DNA from 2 places in the Streptomyces sp. NBC_01304 genome. Region 1 is predicted to be linked to the other one. Evidence: riboswitches for the same ligand, from Rfam matches in the RefSeq annotation. Region 1 holds a riboswitch; the other holds the start of a gene.

Region 1 (7,147 bases):
GCGGCCCGGGTTCTTGGCGGCGCCGCCGAGGTTGACCACGGCCTGGAAGCCGTTGAAGGCGAAGACCACACCGGAGGTGGTGACGGCGGTCATCACCGCGGACCAGCCGTTGGGCGCGAAGCCGCCGTGGTTGGTGAAGTTGCCGGTGTGGAAACCGGAGGCGATCAGCGCGACCACGGCGAGCACCGGGATGGCGAACTTGACCAGGGTGAGCAGGTTGTTGGCCTTGGCGAGCAGCGCCACCGACCAGTAGCAGGCCAGCCACAGGACGACGGTGAGGACGAACGCCATCACCATGCCGGAGGTCGTCAGACCGCCGTTCTCGACCAGGCCCTTGGCCCAGCCGAAGTTCCAGGACGCCATGTACTGGGTGGAGGCGATCGACTCGATCGGGATGAGCGCCGCGATCGCGATCCAGCAGGCCCAGCCGGTCATGAAGCCGAGCACCGGGCCGTGCGAGATGGAGCCGAAGCGGGCCATCGAGCCGGGCAGCGGGTAGGCCGCGCCCACCTCGGCGTACGACATGGCGATCATGCCGATGAAGACGGCACCGATCACCCAGGCGATGATGGCGGCGGGCCCCGCGACCGTTGCGGCCTGGCCCGCTCCGAAGAGCCAGCCGGAGCCGAAGATCGAGCCGAGGCCGATCATGATGAGGGCGAAGAGGCTCAGCCCCTTGCGATTCGCCGCACTCATATCCATGGGTTGCGTACCGTCCTAGTCCGTCGTGGCTCCGCCCAGGAGACGGAGCCTTATATAGACCGTATTTGCGCTCTTTTGAGGATTGCTCCGCTCTTCGGCCAGGATCCGTGGGTCCAAGGTCACAGCAAAGGGCCCGCCCTGTGGATAACCACCGGGCGGGCCCTTGTGCCCATGCGTCTTACGGCAAGGCGTTTTACAGCGAGGTGTTCTACAGCGACGGGTACAGCGGGTGCTTGGCCGCCAGCGCCGACACCCGAGCGGCCAGCGCCTTCGCGTCGTACGTCGGCTTCAGCGCCTCCGCGATGACATCCGCGACCTCACGGAAGTCCTCGGCCTGGAAACCACGGGTCGCCAGCGCCGGCGTACCGATGCGCAGACCCGAGGTCACCATGGGCGGCCGCGGGTCGTTCGGGACCGCGTTCCGGTTGACCGTGATGCCGACCTCGTGGAGCCGGTCCTCGGCCTGCTGGCCGTCGAGCTCCGAGTTGCGCAGGTCGACGAGGACCAGGTGCACGTCCGTACCGCCGGACAGCACGTCGACGCCCGCCTCGCGCGCGTCCGGAGCCGTAAGCCGCTCGGCGAGGAGCTGCGCGCCCTCGATCGTGCGGGCCTGGCGCTCCTTGAAGTCGTCCGTGGCGGCGACCTTGAAGGAGACCGCCTTGGCCGCGATGACGTGCTCCAGCGGACCGCCCTGGAAGCCCGGGAAGACCGCCGAGTTGAGCTTCTTCGCGAAGGTCTTGTCCCGGGCCAGGATGATGCCGCCGCGCGGACCGCCGAGGGTCTTGTGCGTGGTGGAGGTGACCACGTCCGCGAACGGCACCGGGTTGGGGTGCAGACCCGCGGCCACCAGGCCGGCGAAGTGCGCCATGTCGACCCAGAGGTACGCCTCGACCTCGTCCGCGATCCGGCGGAACTCGGCGAAGTCCAGCTGGCGCGGGTACGCCGACCAGCCCGCGATGATCACCTTGGGGCGGTGCTCCTTGGCGAGGCGCTCGACCTCGGCCATGTCCACCAGGCCGTTGTCGTCGACGTGGTACGCGACCACGTCGAACTGCTTGCCGGAGAAGTTCAGGCGCATGCCGTGCGTGAGGTGACCGCCGTGCGCCAGGTCCAGGCCCAGGATCGTGTCGCCGGGTTGGGCGATGGCGAACAGCGCGGCCTGGTTGGCCGAGGCGCCCGAGTGCGGCTGCACATTGGCGTACTCGGCGCCGAACAGCTCCTTGACCCGGTCGATCGCGATCTGCTCGGTCACGTCCACGTGCTCGCAGCCGCCGTAGTAGCGGCGGCCCGGGTAGCCCTCGGCGTACTTGTTGGTGAGGACGGTGCCCTGCGCCTCCATGACCGCGACCGGAGCGAAGTTCTCCGAGGCGATCATCTCGAGCGTGGACTGCTGACGGTGCAGCTCGGCGTCGACCGCGGCGGCCACTTCCGGGTCGAGCTCGTGCAGCGGGGTGTTGAGAACAGACATGGGCTCGGTCCTCACTCGCCGGTCTCGGCGAACTTGGTGTACTCGTCCGCGGAGAGCAGGCCCTCCGGCTCACCGGAGATGCGCACCTTGAACAGCCAACCACCCTCGAACGGGGCGGAGTTGACCAGCGCCGGGTCGTCCACGACGTCCTGGTTGATCTCGGTGACCTCGCCGTTGACGGGGGAGTACAGGTCGCTGACCGACTTGGTGGACTCCAGCTCGCCGCAGCTCTCACCGGCCTCGACTTCGGCGCCGACCTCGGGAAGCTGCACGAAGACCACGTCGCCGAGCGCGTTCGCCGCGTGCTCCGTGATGCCGACCGTCGCCACGCCGTCCTCGGCGGGCGTCAGCCACTCGTGCTCCTTGCTGTAGCGCAGCTGCGCGGGGTTGCTCATGGCCTGAATTCTCCTGTACGCGGGGGAGTGCTGGTGGACGAGGGAAAAGTACGGAAGCTGTGGAAGGTCAGGGTCACTTCTGGCGCTTGTAGAAGGGCAGAGCGACGACCTCGTACGGCTCGTGGGTGCCGCGGATGTCGACGCCGACGCCCTTGCTGCCCGGCTCCGCGTGCGCGGCATCGACGTACGCGATGGCGATCGGCTTGCCGAGCGTCGGGGACGGGGCACCGGACGTGATCTCACCGATGACCTCGCCGTCGGCTCCGCCCATGGCAGTTACAGACATGCCCGCGCGCGGGACCCGGCGGCCCTCGGCGATCAGGCCGACGAGCTTGCGCGGCGGCGCCGTCTCGGCACGCTCGGCGGCGGCCGCGAGCGCCGCCCGCCCCACGAAGTCCTCGGAGTGCGAGGTCTTCTCGAACTTGACGACCCGGCCGAGCCCGGCGTCGAACGGCGTCAGCTCCGCCGTCAGCTCGTGCCCGTACAGCGGCATGCCCGCCTCCAGGCGCAGCGTGTCCCGGCAGGAGAGGCCGGCGGGCACCAGGCCCACGGGCGCGCCCGCCGCCATCAGCGCCTGCCACAGCTGCTCCGCGTGCGCCGGGTCGACGAACAGCTCGAAGCCGTCCTCGCCGGTGTACCCGGTGCGGGCGATCAGCGCGGGCACGCCCGCGACGGTGCCGGGCAGGCCCGCGTAGTACTTGAGGCCGTCCAGATCGGCGTCCGTGAGTGACTTCAGGATGCCGGGGGACTCGGGGCCCTGGACGGCGAGCAGCGCGTACGCGTCGCGGTCGTCGCGGACCTCGGCGTCGAAGCCCTCGACGCGGGCGGTGAGCGCGTCGAGCACGACCTGCGCGTTGGAGGCGTTGGCGACGACCATGTACTCGGTCTCGGCGAGGCGGTAGACGATCAGGTCGTCCAGGATGCCGCCGTCCTCGGCCACGATCATGGTGTAGCGGGCGCGGCCGACACCGACCGAGCCGATGTTGCCGACGAGCGCGAAGTTCAGGAAGTCCGCGGCGGCGGAGCCGATCACGGCGATCTCGCCCATGTGCGAGAGGTCGAAGAGTCCGGCCTTCGTACGGACGGCGTTGTGCTCGTCACGCTCGCTGCCGTACCGCAGCGGCATGTCCCAGCCCGCGAAATCGGTCATGGTCGCGCCCAGTGCACGATGCACGGCATCGAGGGCGGTGAGACGGGGGACAGTGCTCATAAGTGTGGCTCCCAGGGCATGACTGGCGAGGTCGATCCTCCCCATCTGTCATAAACCTGAGAGGTTCACCACGCCCGCACGTATCAAGTACGCATCTGGGGGCGCGGCTTGCACCTTGGGTGGAGCCACGGCTGCGGCCCGCTTTTCAGATCTGCCTCGCCCGCGCGGTAACTGGGCCTGAGAGATTCAAGGGAGGGACTTGCTCCTTCGGCGCCCCAGCCCGACGACGTCTGGGGGCTCTCCCGCGCGGATTCAAGCGGCCGGTATGCAGTTGGCGGGCACATCATTGCACGTCTTCGGGGGACGTAATGAGGTTGTGCCGCATTACCGGCTCTTTACACTCGTCGTCAGAGAGTTACGTGAACGGCATCGGGGAGGACGATCACGTTGCAGAGAACCAGCGCGTACGCGACCACCACCGGGGTCGCCATACCGAAGCAGGCGGGCGCGCCCGCACGAGAGGCCGTGGGCGGCGCTGGCCCTGTGGTGCGTGACCTCCGGGACAGGGCGGGACGCACCCCCCGCCGGCTCTTCTTCGCCGAGGGCGACCTGGTCGTCGTCTCCGGACTGCCCGGCAGCGGCAAGACCACCTTGATCAAGCGGGCGGTCGCCGCTCCTCGTCTCGACTCGCAGGACGCCCGGGACCGCTGGGCGGACCGCATGCCCAGGCTCCTTCCGTACGCCGTCTACCGTCCGCTGGTCCGCCTCGCCCACTTCGCCGGACTGCGCCGGGCACTGCGCTCGGGCGCGAGCGTCGTCGTGCACGACTGCGGTACGCAGACGTGGGTGCGGCGGTGGCTGGCCCGGGAGGCCGCCCGCCGGGGCAAGGGCCTGCACCTGCTGCTGCTCGACGTGGACAAGACCACCGCACTGGCCGGGATGCGCGAGCGCGGCCGGGGCGTCTCGCGTTACGCCTTCGCCCGCCACCGCAGGGCGGTCCGCCGCCTGGTGGGCGACGCCGAGCGGGGCCGGATCCCGGCGGGCTGCGCCTCGGCGGTGCTGCTCGACCGCGATGCGGTGGACACGCTGCAGGGGATCACCTTCGGCGGCTGACCGGACGCCGGTGACGTACCGGCAGCAGGCAGAAAACCAACGACAAGGGACCCCGCACCTGTCAGGTGCGGGGTCCCTGCGTTCAGCGGCTGCCGCTACTTCAGGCCCGGGATGAGCCCCGCCAGCGGGTTGGCCGGCGGCGTCAGGCCCGGGATGGCGGGCGTCGCGGCCGGCGGCATCAGGCCGGGGATGGGCAGCAGGTTGGGCAGCGCGGGCAGGCCGGCCGGCGGCTTCAGGCCGCCCAGGATCGCCGACAGGTCGATGCCGAGGTTGCCGAGGCCGACCTGGAGCACCAGGTCGATGGCGAGCTTCGGGACCAGCTGGAGGGACGCGACGAGCTTCAGGACGTCGCCGCCGGTCGCGGCCTTCACCAGGACGTCGACCTCGGTCTTGAGGGCCGCCTTCGCCTTGGCGATGGCCTCCTTCTTCTTGTCGTCGTCCGCCTTCTTGGCGGCGGCCGCCGCGTCCTTGGCCGGCTCGGCCGCGGTGTCGGCGGGCGGCATGGCGGCGGGGTCGGTGACCGGCGGCTCCGGCTCGGCGTCCTTGGTGGTGGAGAACACCTCGTCCAGGGCGGCGTACACCGCACGCTGGTCGCCGGCGTCGGCCTTGCCGGAGGAGGTGCGCGAGGCGAACTTCTCGATCGCGGAGTAGAGCTTGTCGATGCTCCGCTCGACGCGCACCGCGCGCTCGTCCTCACCGGCCCGGGCGGCGGCCACGCGGTCGGGGTCGTTGGCCGCCATGGCGGGGGCCGCGGCGAGGGCGACCGTGCCGGCGGAGAGGGACACGGAGACGGCGAGGGCGACGAGGGTTCTGCTGACCTGCATGGTGAATTCCCTTCAGGGGGTGGGGGGTTGGGGTGTTTCGGGCGTACGGAGGATCAGTGCAGGCCGGGGAAGGCCGGGGGGAACGCGGGCGGCGCGGGCGGCAGGCCCGGCCAGGCGGGAGGCGGCGTGGCCGGCAAGGAAGGCCAGGCGGGCGGTGTGGCGGGCAGGGACGGCCAGGCGGGCGTCGACGGGGGAGTGGGCGTGGCCGGCCATGCGGGCAGGGCGGGCGGCACGGTCGGCGTCTGAGGCGTCTGAGGCGTCTGAGGCGTCGTCGCGGGAGCGGTCGGAGTCGTGGGCCCGGTGGGGTCCGCCGGGTCGGGCAGCGTGGGCATCTTGTCGATGTACTCGTCGAGCCCCACCGCGCTCAGCAGGTCCGTGACGAGCTTCGGCACGGCCGCCTGGGAGATCCCGGCCGCGAGCCAGTCGCCCTCGCCCGCGGCGTTCACCAGGCGGTCGACCTCCTTCTTCAGCGCGATGCGCGCCGTGCCCGCGGGCCAGTCGCCGGGCCGCTGTCCGGGCGGCGCCTCGGCCAGCAGGCCGTCCGCCTCCGTCATGACCTGGTCGAGCTTGTCCTCGTCGACGATGTTGATGGCGGTCAGCGGCGAGTTCATGAGCTCGTCGATCGCCGCGAGCAGCGACTCCATGTCCCGCGCGGTCCGGGGCATCGAGGGACGCCCGGCCACGCTCGAGTCGCCGGTGGCGGCGGGTGCCGCAGCCATCGCCGGTGCCGTGCCCATGACGCCGAGGGCGAGCGCGCCGCACAGGGACGCGCTGACGGCGAGCGAGGCGGCGGTGCGCGGTCCCGGCGATCTCCGCGCCGATGCCGACGCCGATCTCTGCGCTCTCATCAGAGAGTCCCTTCTGAGGTTGATCTGTGATGGGGATCTGCGGTTGATATCTGCGGTTGGTACTACGCACACCCTCGAAGCGCCCACCACGCACCGCAACCGGACAGCAACTCAGCGTGTCCATTTGGGTGCACCCCGGCGCCGCCCGGGGGTGCGGCGTTAGGGTTTCGGCGCAGGCAAGGCGGTCGCGAGCAGGTGGTTGAAGAGATGGACATTCCCGGGCAGGGCGCACACGCCCATCCGTACGGCGGCTGGCCCGCCAATGAGCTGGAAGAGGTCCTCGCGGCCTCGGTGGGCGCCGGTCCCTCGGCGGGCGGCCGGCTCGTCGAGGTGCTCGGCCGCAGCCGGGTCTGGATCCCGCTGCCGAACGGCGGCTCGCAGGACAGCCCGAACCTCGACCTGCCCACCATGGACATCGGGGGAGCGGCCTACGTTCCCGTCTTCAGCTCCGAGCAGCAGTTCCGCCAGGTCGTCGGCGAGCACATGGCCTGCACCGTGGCCCCCGCCGTCGAGTTCGCCCGCGGTCTGCCCCCGCTGCTCGGCATCGCCGTGAACCCGGACGGCACCGTCGGCGTCCCGCTGCCCCCGCCCGCCGTGGCCGAGCTGTGCCGGGCCGGGCGGACCCCGCTGGACGGTCCCGCGAGCGG
Region 2 (7,147 bases), 5.2 Mb from region 1:
GAGAAGGGTGTAGCGGTCGACTGCGGAAAGATTTCCGGAGACGAGATCCTGCCGCGCCAGGGTCGGCAGAATCCCGATCATCACGATCCCGGCGGCCACCTCGTTCGCTTTTCGATGGGCATAGTTGAGGCCGGTGCGCAGCTCCTCGGCCAGCTGATCGAAAACGCGACCGGACAGTCGGTGCGGGGCTATGTTCACTTCCAGGTTGAACATTCCGAGTTCGGTCTGGAAATCATGGCTCGCGATCCGCTCGAGAACTTCCGCATTCATCATTCTCGGCATCCCGTCCGGCCCCGCAAGATTCAGTTCTATCTCCAGCCCCATCAGATTCTTGGGCCGGTCGAACCGCTGCTCCTCCAGGAGACGCCGCAGCCCCGCCAGGCACTGCTGCAGCTTCCTGCGGTACCGCTGCCGATCGGACAGGTCGAACCCACCTGCCACGACCTTCTCCCCCATCGAAGTGTCCCTCCTCGATTGGGCAGCCCGCTTCGGCCGCTGTGTCACCGGGGATGATGCCCAGGCAATGTGATCGATAACGCCCCGCACCTGCCCACTCACGAGTACGCTCAACCCCATTGCCGCCAGGCACATTCACGCGGCATGCGGCACCCCGCAGATGCACTCGAGATGGCGACTGGTTTAAACGCCGACGAGAATCGGCCGACCCCGCCGAAAACAAAGCACGAGGTCATACGGGCTGGCCCACGGAAAATCGGGAGAAACCCCGCATCTCCAAGTCCGAATACCGCCTTGCCGGCAATATCCCGGACAGCTAGACGAAACACTGCCTGAACACACGTCGTATAAACTCCGCGAACGAGGCAGAGAGTTGGCGTTCGCGGAGTATGCCCCCGCCCCTCTGACCCCTAGAGCAGACAGCGCCGTCCGCCCTGCCCACGATCGCCCCGCTCCACCCAGCCTGTCGAAGTGAGAGGCACCCACCATGCCGCTGCATGTCCCCCCGGCTCCCGCGCCCGCCCTGCGCAGCGTCCTCGCGGCACTCGGTTCTCCCACCGCCGTGCGCGAGGCCCGCACCCCGTCCCTGCGCAACGCCCAGGGACCCGTAAGCCCCGAACTCCCGCTGCCCGTGCACGTACTGGACCGGATCACTCCACTCGACGTCCCGCCACGGACCAGGCTCGCCGGCTGGCGCTTCCTCATCCGCAGCGGCGACCGCGCGGTGGCCGCGGGCGACACGATGCTGACCCCGGACGGCTGGGCCTTCTCGCACTTCTTCGAGGGTCCGTACGTCGCCGCCACCGAACGCGCCCTGCGCCAGGCGGAGACGATCCCCAGGCACTACCAGCCCCGCCTACTCTCCGTCCCTGAGCTGTACATGCTCACCCTGTGGCTGCACGGCGACACCGGCGCCGACGGCGGCGAGGGCACCCTTCAGCCCTCGGACCTGCTGGTACCCCTCGCCCCCGCCCCGCCCGGGATCGCCGCGCACCTGCCGCACCGTGCGGCCGACCTCCTTCCGGTCCTGACCCACCGGCTGGCTCCGGTCCCCCTCCTCGGTTCACCCGCCTGAGCGCTCTACTCCCACGTGCCCCGCGGCCCGCCCCGGCCGCGGGGCACCGTGCTGCCAAGGGCCGGCCACGTACGAGTGAAGGACCATCCGGACTAGCCCCATCCGGCCACCCCGAACCACCCGTCTGGGCAGTCGAGTTGGACTGAACCGTCCGCACGGGTGACGCGTCCTTACCGGGTGAAGCGAGCTGCCGGGAAATCCCTGCGGATTGGCGCCCGTAGGGCAACACTGGGAGCGCACCGACTGATACGGGGGGCGGTCATGAACACCGCATCGAGCCGCAGGACACTCACCACAACGCAGCGAAAGAAATCATCCATGTGCCAGCACCAGCCACCATGCCCCACAGCCGACTCCGCCGACCGGGAGGCAGCGCTCCTCATCGCGCACCACCCGGAGCAGGGCTGGAGCCTTCTGTGCAACGGCGTCCTGTTCTTCGAGGACACCGGTGAGCTGCTGCCGGACGGGCAGATCATCGCCCCGCACCGGCCGCTGGGCACCGAATCGGTGGTACGCGCGGCGTAAGCCACGCCTGTACGAGAAGGGCCGGCCCGGAGAAATCTCCGAACCGGCCCTGACGTATGCCCGGGGACACGTCCCCGCAGGGCCCGTCAGTTCTCGTACGCATCCAGGGGCGGGCAGGAGCAGACCAGGTTCCGGTCGCCGTACGCCTGGTCGATGCGGCGCACCGGCGGCCAGTACTTGTCGGCCGCGACCACTCCGGCCGGGAACACGGCCTCCTGACGCGTGTAGGCGTGCTCCCACTCGCCGCCGAGCACGGCCGCGGTGTGCGGCGCGTTGCGCAGCGGGTTGTCGTCCGCGGGCCACACGCCCGAGCCGACCTTCTCGATCTCGCCGCGAATGGCGATCATCGCCTCGCAGAAGCGGTCCAGCTCGATCAGGTCCTCGCTCTCGGTCGGCTCGATCATCAGCGTCCCGGCCACCGGGAAGGACATGGTCGGCGCGTGGAAGCCGTAGTCGATGAGCCGCTTGGCGATGTCGTCGACGGTGACGCCGGTCGCCTTGGTGAGCGGCCGCAGATCGATGATGCTCTCGTGCGCGACGAGCCCGCCGGGCCCGGTGTAGAGCACCGGGTAGTGCGGCTCGAGCCGCTTGGCGATGTAGTTGGCACCGAGCACGGCGACCTGGGTGGCGCGCTTGAGCCCCTCACCACCCATGAGACGTACGTACGCCCACGAGATCGGCAGGATTCCCGCCGAGCCCCACGGAGCCGCGGAGATCGGCCCGACACCCGTCTCCGGGCCGGCGGCGGGCTGCAGCGGGTGGTTGGGCAGGTACGGCGCCAGGTGCTCGCGCACACCGACCGGACCGACACCGGGACCGCCGCCGCCGTGCGGGATGCAGAAGGTCTTGTGCAGGTTCAGATGCGAGACGTCGCCGCCGAAGTGCCCCGGCTTGGCAAGTCCCACAAGGGCGTTGAGGTTGGCGCCGTCCACGTAGACCTGACCGCCGGCCTCGTGCACCTGGGCGCAGATGTCGGCGACGTGCTCCTCGAACACACCGTGCGTCGAGGGGTACGTGATCATCAGCACGGCCAGCTCGTCGCGGTGCTTCTCGATCTTGGCGCGCAGGTCGTCGTAGGAGATCTCGCCGTCGTCGGCGGTCTTGACCACGACGACCTTCATGCCGGCCATCACGGCGCTCGCGGCGTTGGTGCCGTGCGCGGAGGACGGGATGAGGCAGATGGTGCGCTGGGTGTCGCCGTTGGCCCGGTGGTAGCCGCGTACGGCGAGCAGACCGGCGAGCTCGCCCTGCGAGCCGGCGTTGGGCTGCAGCGACACCTTGTCGTACCCGGTGACCGTCGCGAGCTGCTCCTCCAGCTCACGGATGAGCGTGAGGTAGCCCTGGGCCTGGTCGGCGGGCGCGAAGGGGTGCAGGCCGCCGAACTCGGGCCAGGTGACGGCCTCCATCTCGGTGGTGGCGTTGAGCTTCATCGTGCAGGAGCCGAGCGGGATCATGCCCCGGTCGAGCGCGTAGTCACGGTCGGAGAGGCGCCGCAGGTAGCGCAGCATCGCGGTCTCGGAGCGGTACTGGTGGAAGACCGGGTGCGTCAGGAACTCGTCGCCGCGCAGCAGGCCCTCGGGCAGCGTCTCGTCGGTGCTCGCGTCGAGCGCCTCGATGTCGGCCTCGGTCCCGAAGGCGGCCCAGACTGCGGCCAGTTGGGTACGCGTGGTGGTCTCGTCACAGGAGACAGAGACGTGGTCGGCGTCGATCAGGTGCAGGTTGACCCCGCCCTCACGGGCGGCGGCGACGACCTCGGCGGCCCGCTCCGGCACCCGGGCGGTCAGGGTGTCGAAGTAGTTGCCGTGCACGATCTCGACGCCACCGGCCTTGAGCCCCTCGGCGAGGATCGCGGCGTAACGGTGGGTGCGGCGCGCGATGTCCTTGAGGCCCTCGGGCCCGTGGTACACGGCGTACATGCCGGCCATGACGGCGAGCAGCACCTGGGCGGTACAGATGTTGCTGGTGGCCTTCTCCCGGCGGATGTGCTGCTCGCGGGTCTGCAGCGCCAGGCGGTACGCCTTGTTGCCGTCGGCGTCGACGGAGACCCCGACGAGGCGCCCCGGCAGGCTGCGCGCGAACTTCTCACGGACGGCCATGTAACCGGCGTGCGGTCCACCGAAGCCCATCGGCACACCGAAGCGCTGCGAGGTACCGACGGCGATGTCCGCGCCGAGCTCGCCGGGCGAGGTGAGCAGGGTCAGCGCGAGCAGATCGGCGGAGACGGTGACGATCGCACCGAGCTCGTGGGCCTGCTCGATGAGGGGCTTCAGATCGCGCACGGCGCCCGAGGCACCGGGGTACTGCAGCAGCACGCCGAAGACGCCGCGCTCGGCGATCTCGGTCGGAATGCCGGCGGACAGGTCCGCGACGACGACCTCGACGCCGGTCGGCTCGGCACGCGTCTCGATCACGGCGATGGTCTGCGGCAGGGCGTCGGCGTCGATCAGGAAGACACCGCCCTTGACCTTGCCGACGCGGCGGGCGAGCGCCATGGCCTCGGCGGCCGCGGTGCCCTCGTCGAGCAGCGAGGCACCCGAGGTGGGCAGCCCAGTCAGGTCGGCGACCACGGTCTGGAAGTTGAGCAGCGCCTCGAGGCGGCCCTGCGAGATCTCCGGCTGGTACGGCGTGTAGGCCGTGTACCAGGCCGGGTTCTCCATGACGTTGCGCAGGATCACCGGCGGCGTGAAGGTGCCGTAGTAACCGAGGCCGATCATCGGGGCCAGGACCTGGTTGCGGTCCGCGAACGCGCGCAGCTCGGCGAGGACTTCGGCCTCGGTGCGCTCCGCGGGCAGTCCGAGGGCCTCGGCGCTCTTGATCACATCCGGGACCGCGGCCGCGGTCAGCTCGTCGAGCGAGCCGTACCCGACCTGGGCGAGCATCTTGGCGCGCGCCTCGGCATCGGGGCCGATGTGGCGCTGCTCGAAGGGGATGCCACGCTCCAGCTGGGCGAGCGGAATGCGGTTGGCGGTCATGAGTGAGGCCTCCTGGTCGATGCGACCTGCGAGGGGTACCACGGCGCGGGTACCCGGACGGCCTCCCCCTCTGTCATCTCAACCTGAGAGTTTCGCCGGCCCGCCAGGCAAAACCAGGCATGCCGACTTGCACCGTCGGTGAGGAGGGGATTCGAACATTCCGCCCGATGCCCGCCCTGCTTTCCAGAGTGACCTCGCCCGCGCGGTACAGGGGCCTGAGAGATTCCGGGGAGGAGTTGCTCCTTCGGCGCCCCCGGTGATGGCCGGGGAACTCTCCCGCACGGGGTCAGCAGCTGCGAGCCAGCCTACCGTGTGCCCACCTACCTGCGAGGACCACCCGGACAGCGGATCAACCTTCGAGTGGCCGTCACCCAGAATGTGCTCTTTTGTAGGGGATACGGATGGTGTGACGTGTTGGAGGGACCGTGCAGACCGATATCGATCCCCGCAGCTTGATCGGACGCAAGGCGTACGACCGCAAGGGCACCAAACTCGGCACGGTCGACGAGGTCTACCTCGACGATGCCACCGGCACCCCGGAGTGGGCGGCGATACGCACGGGCCTGTTCAGCAGGGACGCCTTTGTCCCCCTGGAGCCCAGCGAACTGGTCGAGGGAACACTGCGTGTCCCGTTCGAACGCGCCCTCATCAAGGACGCCCCCGACTTCGGCGTCGGCCGCCACCTCTCCCCCGAGCAGGAACTGCAGCTCTACCACCACTACGGCCTCGACGTCGCCGCCCCCGCCGAGACCCCGCCGGACCGCGACTTCGGGCGCATCGCCGGCTCCGAGGAAGCCTGACTCCCCGCTCACACGCCCGCGAGGGGGCTGCTGGGGACTCACCCCCGCAACGCCCACCCCGGCGCCGCACGCCGTCGAAGGTCAAGCCCCGGTACGCGCCTTCTCGACCACGTCCGGCACGGCGACCAACGGCAGCGGCTCGGCCGGCTCCAGCTCAGGATCATCGGTCCTGAAGGTCCGCACCCGCCCGGGCACCGACCCCGGCGTCTCGAACCGCACCGTGACCCGCCCCAGCCCGCTTCCCTGCACCCACCCGTGCCCGAACTCGCCGTGCCGCACATCGTGCCCGGCATGCCAGCGCCGCTCCGCGGGACCCGCCTCCGGCTCAGCGGAGCCCTTCCCCACGTCGTCCCGCTGCGTGTCCTCGGCCGACGTCCCACCCCCGCGCATCCCGTTCTCCTCGTCCCCCTGGACCATGAGCCCGGACTGCACCTGAGCCTGCGCGAACAGATCCTCCTGGGTGTAGTCCGCGAGCCCGCTGACCCCGACCCCGAGCAGCCGCACCCCGCCCGTGGTGTCCACTGACTCCAGGAGCCGAGCCGCCGCCTCCCGCACCACGGCAGGGTCGTCCGTCGGCCCGCGCAGCGTCTCCGACCGGGTCAGCGTCGAGAAGTCGTACCGCCTGACCTTCAGCACCACGGTCCGCCCGGACCGCTCCGCGGCCCGCAACCGCTGCACACACCGCTCCGCGAGCCGCGCCACCTCGAGCCTGACCCGCACCCGGTCGTGGATGTCCACGTCGAAGGTGTCCTCGACCGAGACGGACTTGGTGTCCCGCTCGGCCACCACGGGCCGCTCGTCGTGCGCCAGCGCCATCGCGTACAGATGCCCGCCGTGCGCCTTCCCGAGCAGCCGTACGAGCTCGTCCTGGCCCGCCCCGGCGATCTCCTCGATCGTCGTGATCCCGGCCCGCCGCAGATGGTCCCCGGTCGCAGGACCGACGCCCGGCAGCGTACGCACCGACATCGGCCCGAGCAGTGCCCGCTCGGTGCCCGGCTCGATCAGCCGCAGCCCGTCGGGCTTGGCCTCCTCCGAAGCGATCTTCGCCAGCATCTTGGACGCGGCAAGTCCGACCGACCCGGTCAACCCCGTCACGACCCGTATGTCCGCCCGCAGCCGCTCCCCCACCGCCCGCGCCGAGGCCTCGTCCCAGGCCACGTCCCCGGCCTCCAGGTCGACGAAGGCCTCATCCAGACTCAGCGGCTCGACCAGCGGCGACAGCTCCCGCAGCAACGTCATGACCTGCTCACTGATCTCGCGGTACAGCCCGAAGCGCGGCACCAGATAGGCGGCATTCGGTGCCAGCCGCCGCGCCTGCC

What was found. A riboswitch is a leader RNA that binds a small molecule or an ion and turns the genes downstream of it on or off. The one in region 1 is predicted to bind glycine.
Region 2: it holds a riboswitch for glycine, as region 1 does, so the genes downstream of both, gcvP (aminomethyl-transferring glycine dehydrogenase) here and gcvT (glycine cleavage system aminomethyltransferase GcvT) in region 1, are expected to answer to the same signal.

The regions. Positions count from the first base shown of each region.
Region 1 covers NZ_CP109055.1:3,846,974-3,854,120, reverse strand. Annotated here, with positions in the region: gene OG430_RS16690 (APC family permease) at 1-702, opposite strand, end outside; gene glyA (serine hydroxymethyltransferase) at 911-2,170, opposite strand; gene gcvH (glycine cleavage system protein GcvH) at 2,182-2,565, opposite strand; gene gcvT (glycine cleavage system aminomethyltransferase GcvT) at 2,639-3,775, opposite strand; glycine riboswitch at 3,811-3,930, opposite strand; glycine riboswitch at 3,931-4,030, opposite strand; gene OG430_RS16670 (AAA family ATPase) at 4,157-4,828, shown strand; gene OG430_RS16665 (hypothetical protein) at 4,924-5,652, opposite strand; gene OG430_RS16660 (hypothetical protein) at 5,706-6,500, opposite strand; gene OG430_RS16655 (enhanced serine sensitivity protein SseB) at 6,708-7,147, shown strand, end outside.
Region 2 covers NZ_CP109055.1:9,065,239-9,072,385, reverse strand. Annotated here, with positions in the region: gene OG430_RS40350 (glutamate--cysteine ligase) at 1-456, opposite strand, end outside; gene OG430_RS40345 (hypothetical protein) at 944-1,531, shown strand; gene OG430_RS40340 (DUF5999 family protein) at 1,850-2,056, shown strand; gene gcvP (aminomethyl-transferring glycine dehydrogenase) at 2,143-5,028, opposite strand; glycine riboswitch at 5,089-5,221, opposite strand; glycine riboswitch at 5,222-5,317, opposite strand; gene OG430_RS40330 (PRC-barrel domain-containing protein) at 5,454-5,828, shown strand; gene OG430_RS40325 (DNA polymerase IV) at 5,910-7,147, opposite strand, start outside.